3 regions of the Phytobacter sp. genome follow, and region 2 is predicted to be linked to each of the others. Evidence: riboswitches for the same ligand, from Rfam matches in the RefSeq annotation. Region 2 holds a riboswitch; each other region holds the start of a gene.

Evidence for each region. Region 2 has a riboswitch for thiamine pyrophosphate ahead of thiB (thiamine ABC transporter substrate binding subunit). Riboswitches for the same ligand answer to the same signal wherever they lie in the genome.
Region 1: linked by a shared signal. The riboswitch ahead of thiM (hydroxyethylthiazole kinase) and the one ahead of thiB (thiamine ABC transporter substrate binding subunit) in region 2 are both predicted to bind thiamine pyrophosphate.
Region 3: linked by a shared signal. The riboswitch ahead of thiC (phosphomethylpyrimidine synthase ThiC) and the one ahead of thiB (thiamine ABC transporter substrate binding subunit) in region 2 are both predicted to bind thiamine pyrophosphate.

What each region holds. Positions count from the first base shown of each region.
Region 1 covers NZ_JCACPZ010000008.1:49,787-56,360, reverse strand. The annotation lists gene AC5JPW_RS18175 (hypothetical protein) at 1-737, opposite strand, end outside; gene AC5JPW_RS18170 (hypothetical protein) at 979-1,416, opposite strand; TPP riboswitch at 2,161-2,257, shown strand; gene thiM (hydroxyethylthiazole kinase) at 2,291-3,079, shown strand; gene thiD (bifunctional hydroxymethylpyrimidine kinase/phosphomethylpyrimidine kinase) at 3,076-3,876, shown strand; gene AC5JPW_RS18155 (autotransporter outer membrane beta-barrel domain-containing protein) at 4,444-6,574, shown strand, end outside.
Region 2 covers NZ_JCACPZ010000004.1:1,527,713-1,534,286, reverse strand. The annotation lists gene AC5JPW_RS11200 (DedA family protein) at 1-536, shown strand, start outside; gene thiQ (thiamine ABC transporter ATP-binding protein ThiQ) at 529-1,224, opposite strand; gene thiP (thiamine/thiamine pyrophosphate ABC transporter permease ThiP) at 1,208-2,818, opposite strand; gene thiB (thiamine ABC transporter substrate binding subunit) at 2,794-3,777, opposite strand; TPP riboswitch at 3,812-3,911, opposite strand; gene sgrR (HTH-type transcriptional regulator SgrR) at 3,948-5,603, opposite strand; gene sgrT (glucose uptake inhibitor SgrT) at 5,692-5,844, shown strand; gene AC5JPW_RS11170 (hypothetical protein) at 5,908-6,054, opposite strand; gene AC5JPW_RS11165 (sugar efflux transporter) at 6,067-6,574, shown strand, end outside.
Region 3 covers NZ_JCACPZ010000004.1:2,066,088-2,072,661, forward strand. The annotation lists gene AC5JPW_RS13795 (YjaG family protein) at 1-502, opposite strand, end outside; gene nfi (deoxyribonuclease V) at 545-1,216, opposite strand; gene hemE (uroporphyrinogen decarboxylase) at 1,230-2,294, opposite strand; gene nudC (NAD(+) diphosphatase) at 2,335-3,108, opposite strand; gene rsd (sigma D regulator) at 3,198-3,701, shown strand; TPP riboswitch at 3,754-3,874, shown strand; gene thiC (phosphomethylpyrimidine synthase ThiC) at 3,960-5,858, shown strand; gene thiE (thiamine phosphate synthase) at 5,858-6,493, shown strand; gene AC5JPW_RS13830 (HesA/MoeB/ThiF family protein) at 6,486-6,574, shown strand, end outside.

The DNA of each region.
Region 1 (6,574 bases), on a different contig from region 2:
GCCTGCTGAGTCATTGTCGGCGTCGCCGTTGTTGTCGGGTGCGCGACGGGTGTGGCTTGCTGAGTCATTGTCGGCGTCGTCATCGTTGTCGGGTGCGCGACGGGTGTGGCTTGCTGAGTCATTGTCGGCGTTGCCGTTGTTGTCGGGTGCGCAACCGGCGTAGCCTGTTGAGTCATTGACGGCGTCGCCGTTGTTGTCGGGTGCGCGACGGGTGTGGCTTGCTGAGTCATTGTCGGCGTCGCCGTGGTTGTCGGTGTCGAGTGAGCAACAGGCGTTTTCTGGTTTGACGCTACTGACTTCATATAAGCATCGATCATTGCTCTGCTGCGTTCGTCGGCAGCGGCTTGCGCATTGCTGGCACCCTGCACATTCATCCCCATTTCAGCCATCGTGCCGACAACACCGCTTCCCAATGAATAAGCAGCATCGTGATACCGTTGCTCTATTGCTGACAGGCCAGAAGTGGGGGTGTCAGCATGCGTTATGACTTGATTACCGGAGGCTGAAGTATTGCTATTTACCGCCGAAGCGCTAGCTTGTCCGGTTGCCTCATTAGCCGCTGCCTTTGCACGTGCATAAGAATTATTAACACGTTGATTTGTGCCATCGTTAAAATTAAGAGCACGATCGCTGAGGGCATTGCTTAACTCAGCGTTAGCAGCATCGAATTGATCTGCCATTGTATTCATAGAGGCGACAGCTATCGCTATGGCGATAATAGATTTTGCAAACTTCATTTTAAATCTCTTCATTAATAAAAATAAGTGAAGAACGGAATTGATAGTAAATTTCCACTCTGTTCATTAAAGGTCTAATTTAAAAAATGAATGAGTTTCCGTCTTGATTCAGGATTGAAAGAAAAAGATAGTTCGTGTCTTAGAACGAAAATAATTGTCGGGTGTAAATGTCATCACCACCCAATCATCACTCTATGGGATTAATAGTTGCCCCGGAGTGCTAATTGCTAAGCATCAGGAATTATTCCGCATCTTTAATTATCACGAAATCACCATGATCTCTGCCATGATGGCGATTCCACGATGCGCTCATAAAACCATTATCATCAAGATAGATACCGATAATGTATTCTTTCGTAGTTATCTCGTACCAGTTAGGATTTTTTTTCACAATTTTTGCTGGTTCGTCTTTAACTAAGGCTTTTGTATATCCTTTACCCACCGAAACAATGAATGGATTGCCGTCGCGACCCTGGAGTTTGATGGCTTCGAGGCGAAAATGTTCACCCTGGAAACGGGCATTTATATCATCAGCATTTTCGTTATTTTTTACCTGCCTGGACAACGACGGTTCTGATACCGGAATATGTTTTTCATGACCTTTTAATTGAGCAGATTCATTCGGGTTGGCGTAGCAACCAGCCAGTAGGAAAGCGAACAATAGGGGGAACTTTTTCATTTATTAAACCTATTCATAATGTGCTGCTTTTGTTTACGTTGTCATCCCGCTTCATAAAAATGAGGGGAGATGAATAATTTCTATTCGCGCCGATGTAAGCAAAATGGAGGGGCCAAAGAAGGGCCTCCTGACGTCCCACCAAAGTGAGATGATGTTAGACAAATCGATCACTTCCATTACTCCAGGAAATTATCATTTCCCATAAAAAGACTTAGTTAAGTCTTTTTGTCTATGGGGGGGATGATAGTCAGGCTTTAAGTCTAAGGCAAGCTTTTTGAATTGTGTCACACAATGAAAAGGCTGTTAAAAAATGGAAATGATTTTAATATCTTAAATAAGTGATTAAAAAGTCTTTAAGGGGAAGGGGTGTTGGGAACAATGTTTTTGATGGTAACAATCTGTAAAGCATGATTTTACTCTAATTTTAGATGATTTTTTTGGATCGTTTCAGATTAAACATAAATATATTTTTTGGTTCTATTAAATTTTATTTTCAATAAAAAATAGTATAAAAGACACTCGTATGAGTTTTGATGATGAAGATAAGTGTTAATAATTTGCATGCTAAGAAACATTTTAGTTTTCCAGGATTGCAATATTTAGACTTATTGATGACTTTATTAAAGGCTTTTTCTGACAACGGCTAAGTCGTTCCACTATTCTCTGGAAACGGTAGGGGAGGCGCCAGGATGCTTGCTTTAGCCTGGCGCTTCCTCTACGCTGCCTGTCTTACTGAAGCTTCAGTAATTTGACTCGGGGTGCCCTTCTTTGTGAAGGCTGAGAAATACCCGTACCACCTGATCTGGATAATGCCAGCGTAGGGAAGTCAGATGCCCGCCAGGCATCCCTTCTTTCAGCCTGGCAGGAGCAAACCATGCAACCTGACCTGCTACACCGCGCTCACGTCGCGCAAATCCTTCACCAGTTTCGAACCCGCTCACCCCTCGTTCACTGTATGACGAACGACGTTGTGCAGACCTTTACCGCTAACGTGCTACTGGCGCTGGGCGCGTCTCCGGCAATGGTGATTGAGCGGGAAGAAGCGCAGCAGTTTTCCACCATTGCCGATGCCTTACTGATAAACGTCGGTACGTTGACCCGTGAACGGGCGCAGGCAATGCAGGCCGCCATTCATAGCGCGCGCGAAGCCAGCACGCCCTGGACGCTGGATCCCGTTGCAGTGGGCGCGTTGACGTTTCGAACCCAATTTTGCCGTGATGTACTGGCACTTCAGCCTGCTGCGATCCGAGGTAATGCCTCGGAAATTCTTGCGCTGGCAGGCATGAGTACCGGTGGGCGCGGGGTAGATACAACAGACACCGCCAGCGCAGCCTTACCCGCTGCCGAAGCTCTGGCTCGCCAGTCCGGTGCGATTGTAGCCGTAACGGGTGAAGTAGATTACATCACCGATGGCCTGCGCACCCTGATGGTGATCGGCGGTGACCCGCTAATGACCCGTGTAGTGGGTACCGGGTGCGCGTTGTCTGCGGTGGTTGCAGCTTGTTGCGCGCTGCCGGGAGATCGGCTTTATAACGTGGCGGCGGGCTGTGCCTTTGTGGCACAGGCTGGGAGTCTGGCTATGAACCACTGTAGTGGACCGGGCAGCTTTGTGACGGCGTTTCTTGATGCGCTCTATACCCTGAGTGGGGAGGGGCTCATATGAAACGGATTAATGCTTTGACCATTGCTGGCACCGATCCCAGCGGCGGGGCCGGGATTCAGGCAGATCTTAAAACTTTCTCAGCACTCGAAGCCTACGGCTGTTCGGTGATCACTGCGCTGGTGGCACAAAACACGCGCGGCGTGCAGTCTGTTTATCGTATTGAGCCTGACTTTGTTGCGGCCCAACTTGATTCCGTGTTCAGTGATGTGCGCATCGACACCACCAAAATCGGTATGCTGGCGGAGACTGATATTGTTGAAGTGGTCGCGGAGCGCCTGCGGCGTTATCAGGTACTAAACGTGGTACTGGACACGGTGATGCTGGCAAAAAGTGGCGATCCGCTTTTATCCCGCTCTGCTGTGGTGGCGCTGCGTGACCTCCTGTTGCCGCAGGTTTCGCTAATTACCCCAAATCTGCCTGAGGCCGCTGCATTGCTGGAAACGTCTCATGCGAGCAACGAACGCGAGATGCACGAACAGGGTAGAGCATTACTGGCACTGGGGTGCGAGGCGGTCCTCATTAAAGGTGGGCATCTGGACGACGCCGAAAGCCCGGACTGGCTGTTTACTGGCGACGGTGCGACCCGTTTCACCGCCCCTCGCGTGCTGACCAAAAATACCCACGGCACGGGCTGTACCCTGTCGGCGGCGCTGGCGGCACTGCGACCACGGCATCAAAACTGGAATGCAACGGTGGATGCCGCCAAAACCTGGTTGAGTGCCGCGCTCGTGCAGGCGAACAGTCTGGAAGTCGGACACGGCATTGGCCCGGTGCACCATTTTCATCAGTGGTGGTAGTCCGGTCGTGCTGCCCAGGCTAACAACAAGTGTCGCACTCTGGCGTGCCTGGCCCGGTCCCCCTGAATGCGACTTTTCGGTGGCCTGCGCCAGGTGAGTGGACAGGGATATTGCAAAATACCGCTATCTATTTGAAAGTATTATGGAATTGTTTTCATTAATACCTGAAGCGTTCGATTTACTGAACCTTCTGCTGAAGAAGAGATTTTTACTGCCGATAAGTAAAGATTAAGGCTGGTTACACTATGTTAATATTTTTCGATTTGGCACAACAAACCGCTAACAGCGCTGTTTATATAATGCTATAAGTTAATTCTTATAAATAATGTTAATGCGGGTTGAGAAATGTCAAAAAATATTACAAATCCCACTGCGATAGACAGGCGCAAAGTGCTCGGCCTTTCAATAGGGTCTGCACTTGCTTTGTTATCATCCGCCGAAGCTTATTCTGCATGTATCGCTCTAAGTACTAATTCAACAGTGGTTGGCTCTGTTACAGATTGTGTTACCTGGTCGGGTGGGAATCTTACACTGACTAATGCCGGAACACTCACTTCAACAGGTGTCGTGCCCTTAACGGCGGCATCTGCAGCGGGAACACTAGTTAATAATGGGTTGATTAGTGGGACATCTGCCGCGGGTGTCGATAACACGGCTAACGCTCTTATTGTCCAGAATAACGCCAGGATCATCAGTGATACCATCGGGCTCAGTAATAACGGAACCCTTGTATCGCTGAGCAATAATGTCGGAGGAACGATTTCCGGTTCAATTGCGGGGATTCAGAACAATAGCGTTATCACGTCACTCAATAATAACAATATTATCTCCGGCGGCGTGGGTATCAGTAATGCTGGAAGTGTGGGCACTCTGGTCAATGCGGGTTCTATTGCCGGAACCACAAAGGGCATTTACAACTCGGGTGCTATCACCAACTTATCCAACAGCGGCTCTATTTCTGGCTCGACGTATGGCATCCACTCTGATAATGGCAGCCAGCTCCTCTCTCTGCAAAATACCAGCACAGGCGTTATTACAGGCGGGGATGGGGTGCTGATAGGCAATCTGACCCCCTCTGGTACGATCACCGTCAACACGCTGACCAATGCTGGCCTGATTGTGGGGACGACGGGCGTCGCGGTGGGTACCAGTACCAACGGGACTATCGGTAGCCTTAATAACTCCGGGACCATCAGCGGCGCTCAGGGGGGTGTGGGCAATGCCGGCACCATCAGCTCTCTGGTCAACAGCGGTACTCTCTCCAGCAGCGGTTATGCGCTTTATAATGCAGGCACCGGAACCATCGGGGCCATTACCAATAGCGGCCTGATAGCCGGCACAGTCTACAATGGTTCAGTCAGGAGCTTTGTCATCAACGGCAGCAGCGATGCGACCTTCGGTACCCTGACTGGCGTCAGCGGTGGCACCGGCAGCGCCGATATCGGAAATATCTACAGCACCAGTGCCGATGTGTATTTCGCTTCCGGCAATCTGCTGCTCAACGACAATATCTACACCGGTAACTATACCGCGAACAACTCAGGCGCGACGTTACAGGTCAATAACATCCTCAGCATCACGGGTAAATACGCCCAGGGCGCATCTGGAGCACTGGTAGTGGGTGTGGGCGATGCCGCAGTGAGCAATGGCATCTCGACCGATACCGGCTATGGACGTTTGATTGTCAGTGGTGCCGCGACCATCGACAGCGGTTCAACGGTTGCGCTCAGGTCGCTCAATACCTACCGTTTTGCCGCGGGCCAGCGCTATGTGGTCATCACCGCCGCCCAAAATGGCACGAATTACAATGCCAGCACGTTAAATTACCTGACATCCGCCTATGATGGCGTGACCAGTGGCTCCGTAGTTAACAGTGGCAACACAAGCAGTCTGGTGGTTTCGCTGGCTAACAAGGCGTCAGATCCGGGTACGCCTGGAGGGGGAGACACCCCGGTCACCCCGGGCTTTGCGACGACGGGCAATGCGATATCGTCGCTGAACGGGTTGAAACAGTACTCCGGCATTGCCCCGGGGCTGCTCGATCTCTACAACGCCTCACTGGCCATTGACTCCACCCGTGAAGCAAACAAAGCGGGTGAACAGCTCTCCCCGGTACAGAACAGCAGCGCCAGCAATGTGGCCTCAGTGGCGACCTTTGACGCTGTCGGTGTGGTTGGTCAGCGCGTGGATGCAGTGCGTCTGGCGCAGAGACAGGGCACGAGCGGAGTGGCAACCGGTGATGATCCTACCGACTGGGCAGCATGGGGGCAGGTGTTTGGCGGACATGCTAACCAGGGCATGGTCGATGATGTCAGTGGTTATAAAGCGAATTACAGCGGACTGGTGCTCGGTGTTGATCGGGCTCTCAGCGACGCCTGGCAGGCCGGTGCTGCACTGACGTACAGTTACACCTCGATCCATGGCGAAGATAATCTTTCCGGTAACAAGACGGGGGTCGATTCCTACGGTCTGATTGGTTATGCCAGTTACACCGGTGAGCCGTGGTACGTAAACCTTTCCGCAAGCGTCACTCAGCAACGTTACGACACGACGCGTAAGGTGGATATGACCGGATACTCCGATTCAGCCCGGGGCAAGTTTAACGGTCAGCAGTATGTCACTAAAGCGGAGTTCGGCTATCCGCTGGCCGTGGCAGACACCACCACGCTGACGCCGCTGGCCAACCTGAGCTACAGCT
Region 2 (6,574 bases):
TCGGCTGGCGCTTTAAGGGGCCGCTGCATCGCCTCTCCTTCCTGCAAAAAAACAAAGCGCTGTTGGATAAAACCGAGCATGCGCTTCATCGGCACAGCATGTTTACCATTCTTATTGGGCGCTTTGTGGGGCCCACGCGTCCGCTGATCCCGATGGTTGCGGGGATGCTGGACCTGCCGGTCTCCAAATTTGTCGTGCCGAATATCATCGGCTGTCTGCTCTGGCCACCGTTTTACTTCCTGCCGGGCATTCTGGCGGGGGCGGCGATCGACATTCCGGCGGGTGAACAAAGCGGCGGTTTTAAATGGCTGCTGGTACTGGCGGCAGTGCTGTTGTGGCTGGCGTGCTGGATGTGCTGGCGACTCTGGCGCAGCCAAAAAAGTGGCCGTGACAAACTTTCTGCTTACCTGCCGCGCCAGCGCCTGTTCTGGCTTACGCCGTTACTGATTTGCGCGGCCGTGATTGCGATAACGGTGCTGGTGCGCCATCCGCTGATGCCCATTTATGCTGAGATCCTCGGTAAAGTGATCACCTGATCCCAAGCAGGGCGGAGACCGGCGATTCACCGCTTAACAGGTCGCCGGTTTTCCCGTCCCAGGCAATACGCCCGTCAGCCACGACCACCGATCTCGGAGCAATGCGCGCGGCATCTTCCACACTATGCGACACCATCAGCAGCGTGAGTTGCTGGCGATGACACACGTCCTGAACCAGGGTGAGCATCTCCTGACGCAGCGCCGGGTCGAGCGCGGAAAAGGGCTCATCAAGCAGCAGCACCGGCTGCTCACGCACCAGACAGCGAGCAAGGGCCACACGCTGACGTTGCCCACCAGACAGCTCCCCCGGCAGCCGATTTAACAGCGTCTCCAGCCCCATCGTAGTAGCAATGGTATCCAGCTTAGTGCTCTGCGCGCTGGTAAGCTTCAGACCAGGATCCAGTCCCAGCCCAATATTCTGCCGCACGGTCAGGTGAGTGAAGAGATTGTTTTCCTGAAACAGCATCGACACCGGGCGCTTTGCTGGTGGGGTGTGCGTATGCTCGCTGTTTTCAATCATGATGGTGCCGCTTGCGGGGGTTAAGAAACCCGCCACGAGGCTCAACAGGGTACTTTTCCCCGCGCCGCTCGGTCCGAGCACGGCGACCAGCTCTCCCTGTTTGACTGACAGTGAAAACCGCATGGGTAAATGCTGATACAGCCAGGTTACATCAATCAGTTTTAGCATGGCGGCCCGGAAGTTTTTCAATAAGCGTGAACAGTGAGAAGCACAATATCAAAAGGATCAATGCCGTAACCGCCCCGTCCTGGGTACGGTATGAGCCTATCTGTTGATAAAGATAGAAGGGCAGTGTGCGGAAGTCGTCATTACCAAACAGCGCGACCACGCCAAAATCGCCAATGGAGAGCACGCAGGCAAATGCCAGCGCTTGTGCCAGCGGGATTTTGAGTGCACGCAGTTCTACTACGCGCAGGCGGCTGAAGCCCTGCATACCCAGCGACTGACACAGCAGACTGTAGCGTGCGGTGACATCGCGCATCGGGTTTTCCAGCACTTTTAAAGCATACGGAATAGCCATTAATGCGTTGGTGAAAATCACAATGCCATCTGCCGATGTAGGTAATCCAATGCTGTCATTCAGCAGCAGGAAGAAACCGGTCGCCAGCACGATGCCCGGCATCGCCAGGATCAGCATGCCGCTCATCTCCAGCGTCTGGCCTGCCAGAGTGTGTTGGCGGGCGCGCAGCTCACGGCTACTCCAGAGGAGCATCAGGGTGAATATGACGCAGAGCAACCCTGCGCTTAGGGCAATGCGCACTGATGTCCATACTGCCTGCCAGAGCACCGGCTGGGAGAGCATGTTCAGCAGGCTGAGGTTGAATCCATCAATAATGACTGCCAACAGCGGTGGCAGAAGCAACAGTAACGCCAGCGCAATCAAGGTGTAATCACAGAGGCGACTAAAGGTTCTATCCTGCGGGTCGCGCCAGCCCTGAATCTGGTGACTGCCCACCGCAAAGGCTTTGCTGAGACGTTGGCTGAGTAGCACCAGCCCTAAGCAGCAGACCATCTGAATCAGCGCCAGCAATGCCGCACGGCCGGGGTCAAAGTCGTAGCTCAGCGCCTGGTAAATGGCGAGCTCGATAGTCGTGGCCTGAGGCCCGCCGCCCAGTGATAGCACGGTGGCAAAGCTCGCAAAGCAGAGCATGAAGATCAACGCCGCGACTGGCGGGATCTGCCGACGCAGCCACGGCCACTCCACGTAGCGGAAGAACGACCAGCCGCGCATGCCCAGTTGGGCTGCGAGCTGACGCTGTTCGCCGGGGATTTGCTCCAGCGCCTGCAGCAGTAAGCGCGAGGCCATTGGCAGGTTAAAGAAAACGTGCGCCAGCAGGATGCCCTGCAACCCATAGGGCGAGAAGGTCCATTGAAGACCGAGCGCAGTGAAAGCTGATGCCAGCCAGCCGCGATGACCGTAGACGCTAAGAATGCCAAAGACCGCCACCAGTACCGGCAGGATCAGGGTCATGGCGCATAAGCGCAGCAGTGCGAGCCGTCCGGGGAAGCGACGCCGGTACAAGGCACGGGCGAGAAAAATGGCCGGAATCACAGAAAACAGGGCAGAGAGAAACGCCTGCCAGAAGGAAAAACGCACCACGTGCCACAGATAACTGTCCTGTAATACGTCCGCCAGTTCCGTTGCGGGTGCGTGTTCCCAGAGTGCCAGAAACGCGGCTAAAGCCACCGCAACCATGATGGTCGCGGCGGTCAGGCCGGGAATCAGCCAGCCTGCAATTAGCGGCTGACGGCGCGTTGCCATGCACTGATCCAGTCGGCGCGCTGGGAGGCAACCTCTTGTGGTGTGTATTGCAGAGAGGTTTGCGGTTTCACCAGGCTATCAAAGCCCGCTGGCAGTGCTGCATTGGTCACCGGATACATCCAGTTGCCCGTTGGGATGGCGTTCTGGAATGCCGGGGAGACCATAAATTTCAGGAATTTCTCTGCCAGTTCAGGCTGTTTGCTGGCCGCAGTGCGAGCCGCCACTTCAACTTGCAGATAGTGACCTTCGCTGAAATTCGCGGCGGCATACTGCTCTTTTTTCTCTTCAATGATGTGGTAAGCCGGAGAGGTGGTGTAGCTCAGGACCAGGTCGCCTTCCCCTTTGAGGAACAGACCGTAGGCTTCGCTCCAGCCTTTGGTGACGGTCACAGTTTTCGCGGCCAGTTTTTTCCAGGCTTCCGGGGATTTGTCGCCATAGACTTTCTGCATCCACAGCAGCAAGCCCAGGCCCGGCGTACTGGTACGCGGATCTTCGTATATCACGCGCCATTTCTCTGGGCTTTCAACCAGCTCTTTCAGGCTTTTCGGCGGATTTTGCAGTTTAGTTTTGTCATAGACGAAGGCGAACCAGCCGTAATCAAAAGGCACGAAGGTGTCATTTTTCCAGCCGCCCGGTACGTTTACCGCATCGGTCGCTACGCTGCTTTTGGCGAACAGCTTGGTTTGTGATGCCGCTTCAATCAGGTTGTTGTCCAGCCCTAATACCACGTCCGCTTTGCTGTTTTTGCCTTCCATACGCAGACGGTTGAGCAGAGACACGCCATCTTCCAGCGCCACCAGTTTCAGCTCGCAATTGCAGTCAGCTTCGAAGGCTTTTTTGACTACCGGACCTGGGCCCCAGTCGGCGGCAAAAGAGTCGTAGGTGTAAACAGTGAGGGTCGGTTTGGCAAACACGGGGGCTGCAACCAGCAGCATGACGGGCAGAACTTTTTTAAGCACTTTGCACCTCAAAAAATGTAGGTGGCAAAGGATTTTGAGCGAGAGCCTCAAATCCCTTCGCCGGCGTTATCCGGATCAGGTTCGACGGGTATTTTCTCAGCACACGCTTACGCGCAGCACCCCGTTGAGCACCGCAGCATTGTAATGATTTTGTAAGTTTTCGGAAAGCCTTATGGATCCGGCGGGGCAAACCACGCAGATTTAAAGTCAAACCAGCCCAGGGTGTTCATTCGCAGCCCGCGCATGCTTCGCTGGCCCTGGATCATCAGCCAGTGGTGAATCAGCGGCACCATCGCTTTGCTCTCCAGCAGTTGCTGGCACCAGACCGCCAGATTCAGCTCACCGGCGCGCCACTTTTCTGCATCTTCCTGCCAGTTGAGCGGTACACAGTGCTGTATGAGCGGCACTTCATAGAGATGCGTAAAGAGGGAAAAATCGAGCGGCAGGGTGAAGTTGGCGCTGTTGAGCCAGATATCGCTAATAATCTCACCCGCGTGCCACTCCGCGTAGTCCACTTCCTGGATTTCCAGGTGCACGCCATGACTGGCTAGCAGTGCGCTCATGGTATTCGCAATGGCTTTATGTTCGTTGTGGTCGCGATAGAAGGTGAGCGTCAGTGACTCCAGTCCGGCAGGTTTTTCACCGCTGCCAGGGCGAGCATGGTGCCAGCGTGGCAGGAGACCATAGGCCGGGAACCAGTAACGCTGATAGTGCTCTTCGGCGTGATAGAGTAAATTGGTCGGGGAGAGGACCTGACTTATCCAGTCACGTACCGCCTGATTCGCGCCCCGGTTTGAGCGCGCATCAAAGAGCAAGTAATAACACCCTTCTTCCAGTCGGCTCTCGATGGCTTTTTCGCTGTCGGTAGGGCCATCTATCGTCAGGCCGCCGTTGGGTTCATCACCAATTTCCGGTAATACCCAGACGTTGACCTCGTCAATCAGTGCACGAAAGCCGAAGTAATCCTCAAAGGCATGAATTTTAAGCTGATTGTTATTGTTACGCGTCACGGCATAAGGTCCGGTGCCGACCGGATGGCTGGAGAAGTTCGCCATCGTGCTCCACTCCTGCGGCAGGATCATCGCCGGAATATGCCCGACCAGCCAGGGCAGCCATTGGTCCGGCTGGCTCAAATGAACATCCAGTGTCCAGGGCGTAGGTGAAACGATATCGGTGAGATGGGAATAGAGCGGTAACGTGCTGACACGCTGAAGAGAAGCAATCACATCACTCATCTCCAGTTCGCGTCCGTGATGAAAATGAATGCCAGGGCGCAAATAAAATCGCCAGTGCAAGGGGGTAATTTCCTTCCAGTGGTGGGCAATATCCGCTTCCAGTTCCCCATTTGCCTCATTTATGCGGGTCAGAGCATTGAAGATTTGCCGGGCCATATGGGTCTCGGAGCGGCGCAGCGCCGTGCCGGGCAGCAGGTTGCGCAGTGGCCGGTAATAGAGGACGCGCAGAATGTGCCGCCCCTGGCGGAAGCTGCGCCCCAGGTGTGACACCAGCATCTGCCGCACGGCACTCTTATCGCCCACCAGTTGCACGAGTTGATCGATGCGATCCTGTTCGAGTAGGTCTTCGGCGCGCTGCTGCTGTAAAGCGAGGCCTGTATAGAGGAAAGTGAGGCGCGATCGCTTGCCGCGCCCGGCTTCTGCATCCCAGGTCAGCCAGCCCCGTTCCTGCATGGTGTTGAGCAGGGTGCGCATATGGCGCCGCGAGCAGCTCAGTAATTCCGCCAGCTCATTGAGCGTGGTCTCTTGTGACTTCCCGTCACAGCATTGCCAGAGGCGGATGAACTGTTGTTGCAGGCGACCAGAAGACATAAAAGGGGAACTCCTGAGAAAAAGTCAGCAATTTATTAATCCCTATATTAAGCCAATAATTCTCTTCGATGAAAGCGAGGAGGGGAGTATGAAGAGATCATTTACCCGGCAATTTTACTTAGCGTATTTTCGTGCGACGCAGGGAGCGTCGTGGCTACCGCGTCCTGACGCGGCTCAACGACTGAAAATGCTCGAAGAATTAATGCAGTGGGAAGTGACATCCCCGGTCTCTATACCCTAAATAATTCGAGTTGCAGGCAGGCGGCAACGCAGAGAATCCCCAGGAGCTTACGTTGGTAAGTGACTAGGGTGAGCGAGGAAAGCCAACGCACATGCAACTTGAAGTATGACGGGTATAACCCTGAATCGCAGCCATCATGTGTGACTGAGTATTGGTGCGAATCACCACGCCAGCAGGTATCATCTGCTGGCTTTTTTCGTTTCTACGCATGCAAGGATCCTTATGCTCTGGTTGATGACGATGGGACGCCGCCTGAACGGTGTATACCTCGCTTTTATGATGGTCGCGTTTATGATCGGCGTGGCGGGGGCGTTACAGGCGCCTACGCTCAGTCTGTTTCTCAGCCGTGAAGTGGGTGTTGCGCCCTTCTGGGTTGGGCTGTTCTATACGGTGAACGCCATCGCAGGGATTGGGGTGAGTCTGGCACTGGCTAAGCGCTCTGACCGCCAGGGGGATCGCCGCAAACTGATTATGTTCTGCTGCCTGATGGCGGTGGGGAACGCGCTGCTTTTTGCCTTCAACCGGCATTACCTGACGCTCATCACCTGTGGTGTCTTCCTGGCCTCCCTTGCCAGCACGGCTATGCCACAGCTTTTCGCGCTGGCGCGCGAATATGCTGATAGCTCCGCTCGCGAAGTAGTGATGTTCAGCTCCATCATGCGTGCGCAGATTTCTGTTGCCTGGGTGATTGGCCCACCGCTGGCATTTATGCTGGCGCTGAATTATGGCT
Region 3 (6,574 bases), 540 kb from region 2:
CGCAGGCCGCCAGAAGGCGGAAGATTTCCCACTGAATGTCCCATTCCTGCTCTACCGCGGGGTTCTCTTTCAACTCTTCATCGGTCATTTCACGACCCGCCTGAGTCATCTCCAGCATTGCTACGGTAGTGATCGAGGTCTTACTCACCTCGACAGCATACTCCTGTGCTTCACCACTCAGCAGAGCATGAATTAAGTCGCTTAACGCCACACAAGCATCAATCGCCGGGTAGACACCGTACATATCGTAGTCGTCAGCGGAAGGAATTGCCTCTTCCAGTTTCTCAAGCTGGCTGTCAAAGTTCACTTTTGCATCTTTAACGGTCAGCGTTTCCCACACCAGATCGACAATACGACGGTAAAGCTGCGGGTCGCCAAACTCTGTCTGCTTACAGAACATGGCGTAGTTGGGGTACATGCGTTCGCACAGGCAGGCCATAAAGGTGACATGCTGCCAGGTGGTCAACTTCTCCAGACGCAAGTGAATCGGGTTTTGTAACATGATGAGTTCTCAGATGCAGAAATTAGCGGCAGTGTACCTGAATCAGCCCTGAATTGCCTGCCAACGCGTGAATGCCGGCCGGCCCGATGCGACCGCGTCCGCCCAGCGAGTCGGCTCTGGTAGTCGATAGCCTTTCGTACAGCGTTCGACCCACGCCAGCGCGGTATCCTGGCTCACCCGATGGCCCGTGGAGATAAACAAAGGGTTACAACGCGCTTTACTGCGCCAGACCCATGCCAGCTCCTCGCCTTTGTCGATAAGCGACGCCCGGGCACCGGGCTCGTCGGAAAGTGGTTCAAATCGCCCACAAAGGCGCTTCTTCGCCACCCCAATGGTTGGCACATCCACCAGCAGACCAAAATGGCTGGCAACGCCCAGTCGACGAGGGTGTGAGATGCCATGACCATCGACAAACAGCAGGTCGGGCTTCTGCGAGAGCAACTCCCACGCCGCCAGCAGCGCGGGATATTCACGAAACGAGAGGAAGCCAGGAATGTAGGGCATGGTGGTGGGGATACGTGCCACTTGGTACTCCAGAAGTTCAAGCGATGGCCATGCCAGCAGGACCATCGCTGCGCGGGTCACTTCCCCCCCCTGCTCAAAGCCAACATCTGCACCGCCAATCACCATCGGCGGATCTCTGTCGAGGCGATCTTCGCGGCAAACGGATGAAGCCAGTTCGATTTGTTGAGCGCGCAATGACGCGAGATCCATACCCTCCCCTCCCTTAGCGGTGATACTGAGCGGACAGTCGATGTACCGACTCCACAAACGCTCCAGCGTGTTCTGGCGGCACATCCTGGTGGATGCCATGCCCGAGGTTAAAGACATGCCCCTCGCCCTGGCCGAAACCGGCAAGAATGGTCGCCACTTCCTCTTCAATGCGTGCAGGTGAGGCATAAAGCATGGAAGGATCCATGTTGCCTTGCAGCGCGACTTTATCGCCTACGCGGCGGCGCGCATCGGCAATGTCCGTCGTCCAGTCGAGACCCAGCGCATCACAGCCCGTTGCTGCCATCGCTTCCAGCCATTGCCCGCCACCTTTGGTAAACAACGTTATCGGGACACGGCGACCGTCGTTTTCACGCAGCAGGCCGTCGACGATTTTGTGCATGTAGTAGAGCGAGAATTGCTGGTAATCGCGGCCCGTCAGCACACCGCCCCAGGTATCAAAAATCATGACCGATTGCGCCCCGGCTTTGATCTGGGCGTTGAGGTACAGCGTGACGCTTTTGGCGAGCTTATCGAGCAGCAAATGTAGGGTCTGCGGCTCGGCATACATCATCTTTTTGATAACGGTGAAGGCCTTGCTACTGCCGCCTTCCACCATATAAGTTGCCAGCGTCCACGGGCTCCCCGAGAAACCAATCAGCGGCACTTCGCCTTTCAGTTCACGGCGGATAGTCCGCACCGCGTTCATGACATAACCCAGTTCCTGCTCCGGGTCCGGCACCGGCAGTTTTTCAACGTCCGCATGACAGGTGATGGGAGAGGTAAAACGAGGACCTTCACCAGCTTCAAAATAGAGCCCCAGCCCCATTGCATCCGGAATGGTCAGAATGTCCGAAAAGAGGATGGCGGCATCCAGCTTGTAGCGGCGCAGCGGCTGAAGGGTAACTTCACACGCCAGCTCAGCATTTTTGCACAGCGACATGAAATCGCCCGCCTGCGCACGGGTCGCTTTGTACTCCGGGAGATAGCGACCGGCCTGACGCATCATCCATACTGGCGTCACGTCCACGGGCTGGCGCTGGAGTGCGCGAAGGTAACGATCGTTTTTTAATTCGGTCATGTTTACATTCCTTTAGCGTTTATGCGCCCAGTGTAACATGTCACTCATATTCTGCCCGACACTGCGCAACCGTATCTTCAATCAGCCGACGCGCAACGGTGCCAGGAGGAGGCAGCAGTGGCAAATCGTCGTAGCGATACCAGCCCGCATCAATCAGCTCTTTAGGGTCGATAACGATCTCGCCGCTGTCATATTCCGCCATGTAAGCCGTCATCAGCGATTGCGGGAAAGGCCAGGGCTGAGAGGTGATGTAACGCAGGTTTTTGACTTTGATGCCGCTCTCTTCCATCACTTCACGGGCAACGGCCTGCTCCAGGGTTTCGCCCACTTCGACAAATCCAGCCAGAACGGTGTAGATGCCATTTCGGTGGCGAGTATGCTGGGCCAGCAGGATTTTATCGTCCCGGCGAATCGCCACAATAATGCAGGGTGCAATCTGCGGGTAATAACGTTCGCGGCAGTGGTCACATAGCATGGCCCACTCGGTTTTGCTGGGGTGCATGGTGTGCCCGCAGTAACCACAAAACTTGTGCGACCGATAAAACTCCGCCAGTTGAACACCGCGCCCGGCCAGTTGGAACAGACCAGGATCTTGCTCGATCACCAGCCGAACCGATCCCATATCCTGACGACGATTCTGACGGATCAGCCACACCGTCTCGCCTTCCCATTCACCAATCTTAAGTGCGCTTTGCCCCACAAGATCGAAATTTCCTGCATTGCCCTGTGGTAATTCTCCCTCGGGCAACCATAATTTTTGTTCATGGCTTACGATCCACCAGCCACTATCTGATGACTCGATAATACGATGCATTTGTTTGCACTACCTTAGCTTTACTGGCATGTTGTTAACATTATTATTACATTCGAGCGTTTTTTAATCTTACTATTGCGGAGTCAATTATGCTAAACCAGCTAGAAACCCTGGCAGAACGAATTGGTGGAAGTAACGAACTGGTCGACAATTGGCTGTATACACGTAAGCAGCTACTGGTTCATTACTACAACCTGGTTGGCATAAAACCTGGCAAAGGCTCGTACATGCAGCTCAACGAAAAAGCGCTGGACGAATTCTGTCATAACCTGGTCGAATACCTTTCCGCCGGGCATTTCAATATTTATGAACGGATTATCAACGAAATGGAAGGGACCAGCCCACTTTTAGCCGCCACTCAGATTTACCCTCATTTAGAAGCCAACACCGTCGAAATCATGGAGTACTACGACTCCAGCCTGGAAAATGCGATCGATGATGACAACTACATTAAGTTTCAGCAGGCGCTGTCCGACATCGGCGAAGCTTTGGCAGCTCGCTTCACTCTTGAAGATAAGCTGATCGTGCTGGCCTTCGACAACAACCTTAAGCATAGCGCCAATGACGAAAATGGAATGGCGCGCCCTGCTTGAGTTCTTTCTGATTAACGCGTAGTTTACATACAGCCCCCCGCAACTGAGGGGGTTTTTCTTGTCGGAGTGCCTATATTTCCGCTTTCAAAGTGGAAAAGGCTGAGACCGTTTATTCGGGATCCGCGGAACCTGATCAGGCTAATACCTGCGAAGGGAACAAGAGTAATCCAGCTTTATGCTGCTGCCTTTACGGGCCGCGCACATCCATTACTCCATCCGTCGTCTGACAAGCCATGTCCTTAACTTTTGGAATGAGCTATGTCTGCCACTACTAAACTGACCCGTCGTGAACAACGCGCCCAGGCGCAGCACTTTATCGATACCCTGGAAGGGACCGCCTTCCCCAACTCAAAACGCATTTACATCACCGGCTCACGCACCGATATCCGTATTCCCATGCGTGAAATCCAGCTCAGCCCCACGCTGCTGGGCGGTAGCAAAGACAACCCGCAGTACGAAGAGAACGAAGCCATTCCGGTGTACGACACCTCAGGCCCGTATGGCGATCCAGATGTGGCGATTGACGTCCAGCAAGGGCTGGCAAAACTCCGCCAGCCGTGGATTGACGCCCGTGCCGACAGCGAAGAATTAACTGACCGCAGTTCAGCCTATACCAAAGAGCGCCTGGCGGATGACGGCCTGGACGACCTGCGCTTTATCGGTTTACTGACGCCAAAGCGGGCAAAAGCCGGTCAGTGCGTCACGCAGCTCCACTATGCCCGTCAAGGGATGGTGACACCGGAGATGGAGTTCATCGCCATTCGTGAAAATATGGGGCGTGAGCGAATTCGCGGTGAGGTATTGCGCCAGCAGCATCCCGGCCACGGCTTTGGCGCGAATTTGCCGGAAAATATCACCCCGGAGTTTGTGCGCGACGAAGTCGCTGCCGGGCGTGCCATCATCCCCGCCAACATTAATCACCCGGAATCTGAGCCGATGATTATTGGCCGTAATTTCCTGGTGAAAGTGAATGCCAATATCGGTAACTCCGCGGTCACCTCCTCTATCGAAGAAGAGGTGGAAAAACTGGTGTGGTCCACGCGCTGGGGTGCAGACACTGTCATGGATCTCTCAACAGGCCGTTATATTCACGAAACCCGCGAGTGGATCCTGCGTAACAGCCCGGTTCCCATCGGTACAGTGCCAATCTATCAGGCGCTGGAGAAGGTCAACGGCATTGCCGAAAACCTGACCTGGGAAGCTTTCCGCGACACCTTGCTGGAACAGGCTGAACAGGGCGTGGATTACTTCACCATTCATGCGGGAGTGCTGCTGCGCTATGTGCCGATGACCGCCAAACGCTTGACCGGTATCGTCTCGCGCGGCGGTTCCATCATGGCAAAATGGTGCCTGTCACATCATCAGGAAAACTTCCTTTACCAACACTTCCGTGAAATTTGTGAAATCTGCGCGGCTTACGACGTTTCGCTGTCGCTGGGTGATGGCCTGCGCCCTGGCTCCATTCAGGATGCCAACGACGAAGCGCAATTCGCCGAACTGCACACGCTCGGCGAGCTGACCAAAATTGCCTGGGAGTACGACGTGCAGGTGATGATTGAAGGCCCAGGCCATGTGCCGATGCAGATGATCCGCCGCAATATGACCGAAGAGCTGGAGCACTGCCATGAAGCGCCGTTCTACACCCTGGGGCCATTGACCACCGATATCGCACCGGGCTATGACCATTTCACCTCTGGCATTGGTGCGGCGATGATCGGCTGGTTTGGCTGCGCCATGCTCTGCTATGTGACGCCGAAAGAGCACCTCGGTCTGCCGAACAAAGAGGACGTGAAGCAGGGGCTGATTACCTACAAGATCGCCGCCCACGCTGCGGATCTTGCCAAAGGCCATCCCGGCGCGCAGATCCGCGATAACGCGATGTCCAAAGCACGCTTCGAATTCCGCTGGGAAGACCAGTTTAACCTGGCGCTCGACCCGTTCACCGCCCGTGCCTACCACGATGAAACCCTGCCGCAGGAATCCGGCAAAGTCGCCCATTTCTGCTCCATGTGCGGCCCGAAGTTCTGTTCGATGAAAATCAGCCAGGAAGTGCGCGACTACGCCGCCGCACAAACCATCGAAGTGGGGATGGCGGATATGTCAGAGAACTTCCGCGCCAAAGGCGGCGAAATCTACCTCAAAAAAGAGGAGGCATAATGTATCAGCCTGATTTCCCGGCAGTACCGTTCCGGCTGGGACTCTACCCGGTGGTGGACAACGTGGAATGGATTGAACGCCTGCTGGAGGCGGGCGTTCGTACCCTTCAACTGCGCATCAAGGATAAGCACGATGACGAAGTTGAAGCAGACGTGGTGGCCGCCATCGCACTGGGGCGTCGCTACGACGCCCGCCTGTTCATCAACGATTACTGGCGGCTGGCGGTGAAACACCGCGCCTATGGCGTGCATCTGGGCCAGGAAGATCTGGAAACCACCGATCTAAAGGCCATTCAACAGGCGGGCCTGCGCCTCGGCGTCTCCACCCATGACGATATGGAAATCGATATTGCACTGGCGGCTCGTCCCTCTTACATCGCGCTCGGCCACGTCTTCCCAACCCAGACCAAACAGATGCCCTCCGCACCGCAGGGGCTGGCGCAGCTGGCGGCTCATATCGATCGGCTGGCGGATTACCCTACTGTCGCCATTGGCGGTATTAGCCTTGCACGAGCCCCCGAGGTGCTGGCAACCGGCATAGGCAGCATTGCGGTGGTCAGCGCCATAACGCAAGCCGCTGACTGGCGTGACGCCACAGCGCAGTTACTGAAACTTGCGGGGGTGGGCGATGAATGATCGCGACTTTATGCGCTATAGCCGCCAGATGCTGCTGGAAGATATCGCCATCGATGGGCAGCAAAAGCTACTCACCAGCCA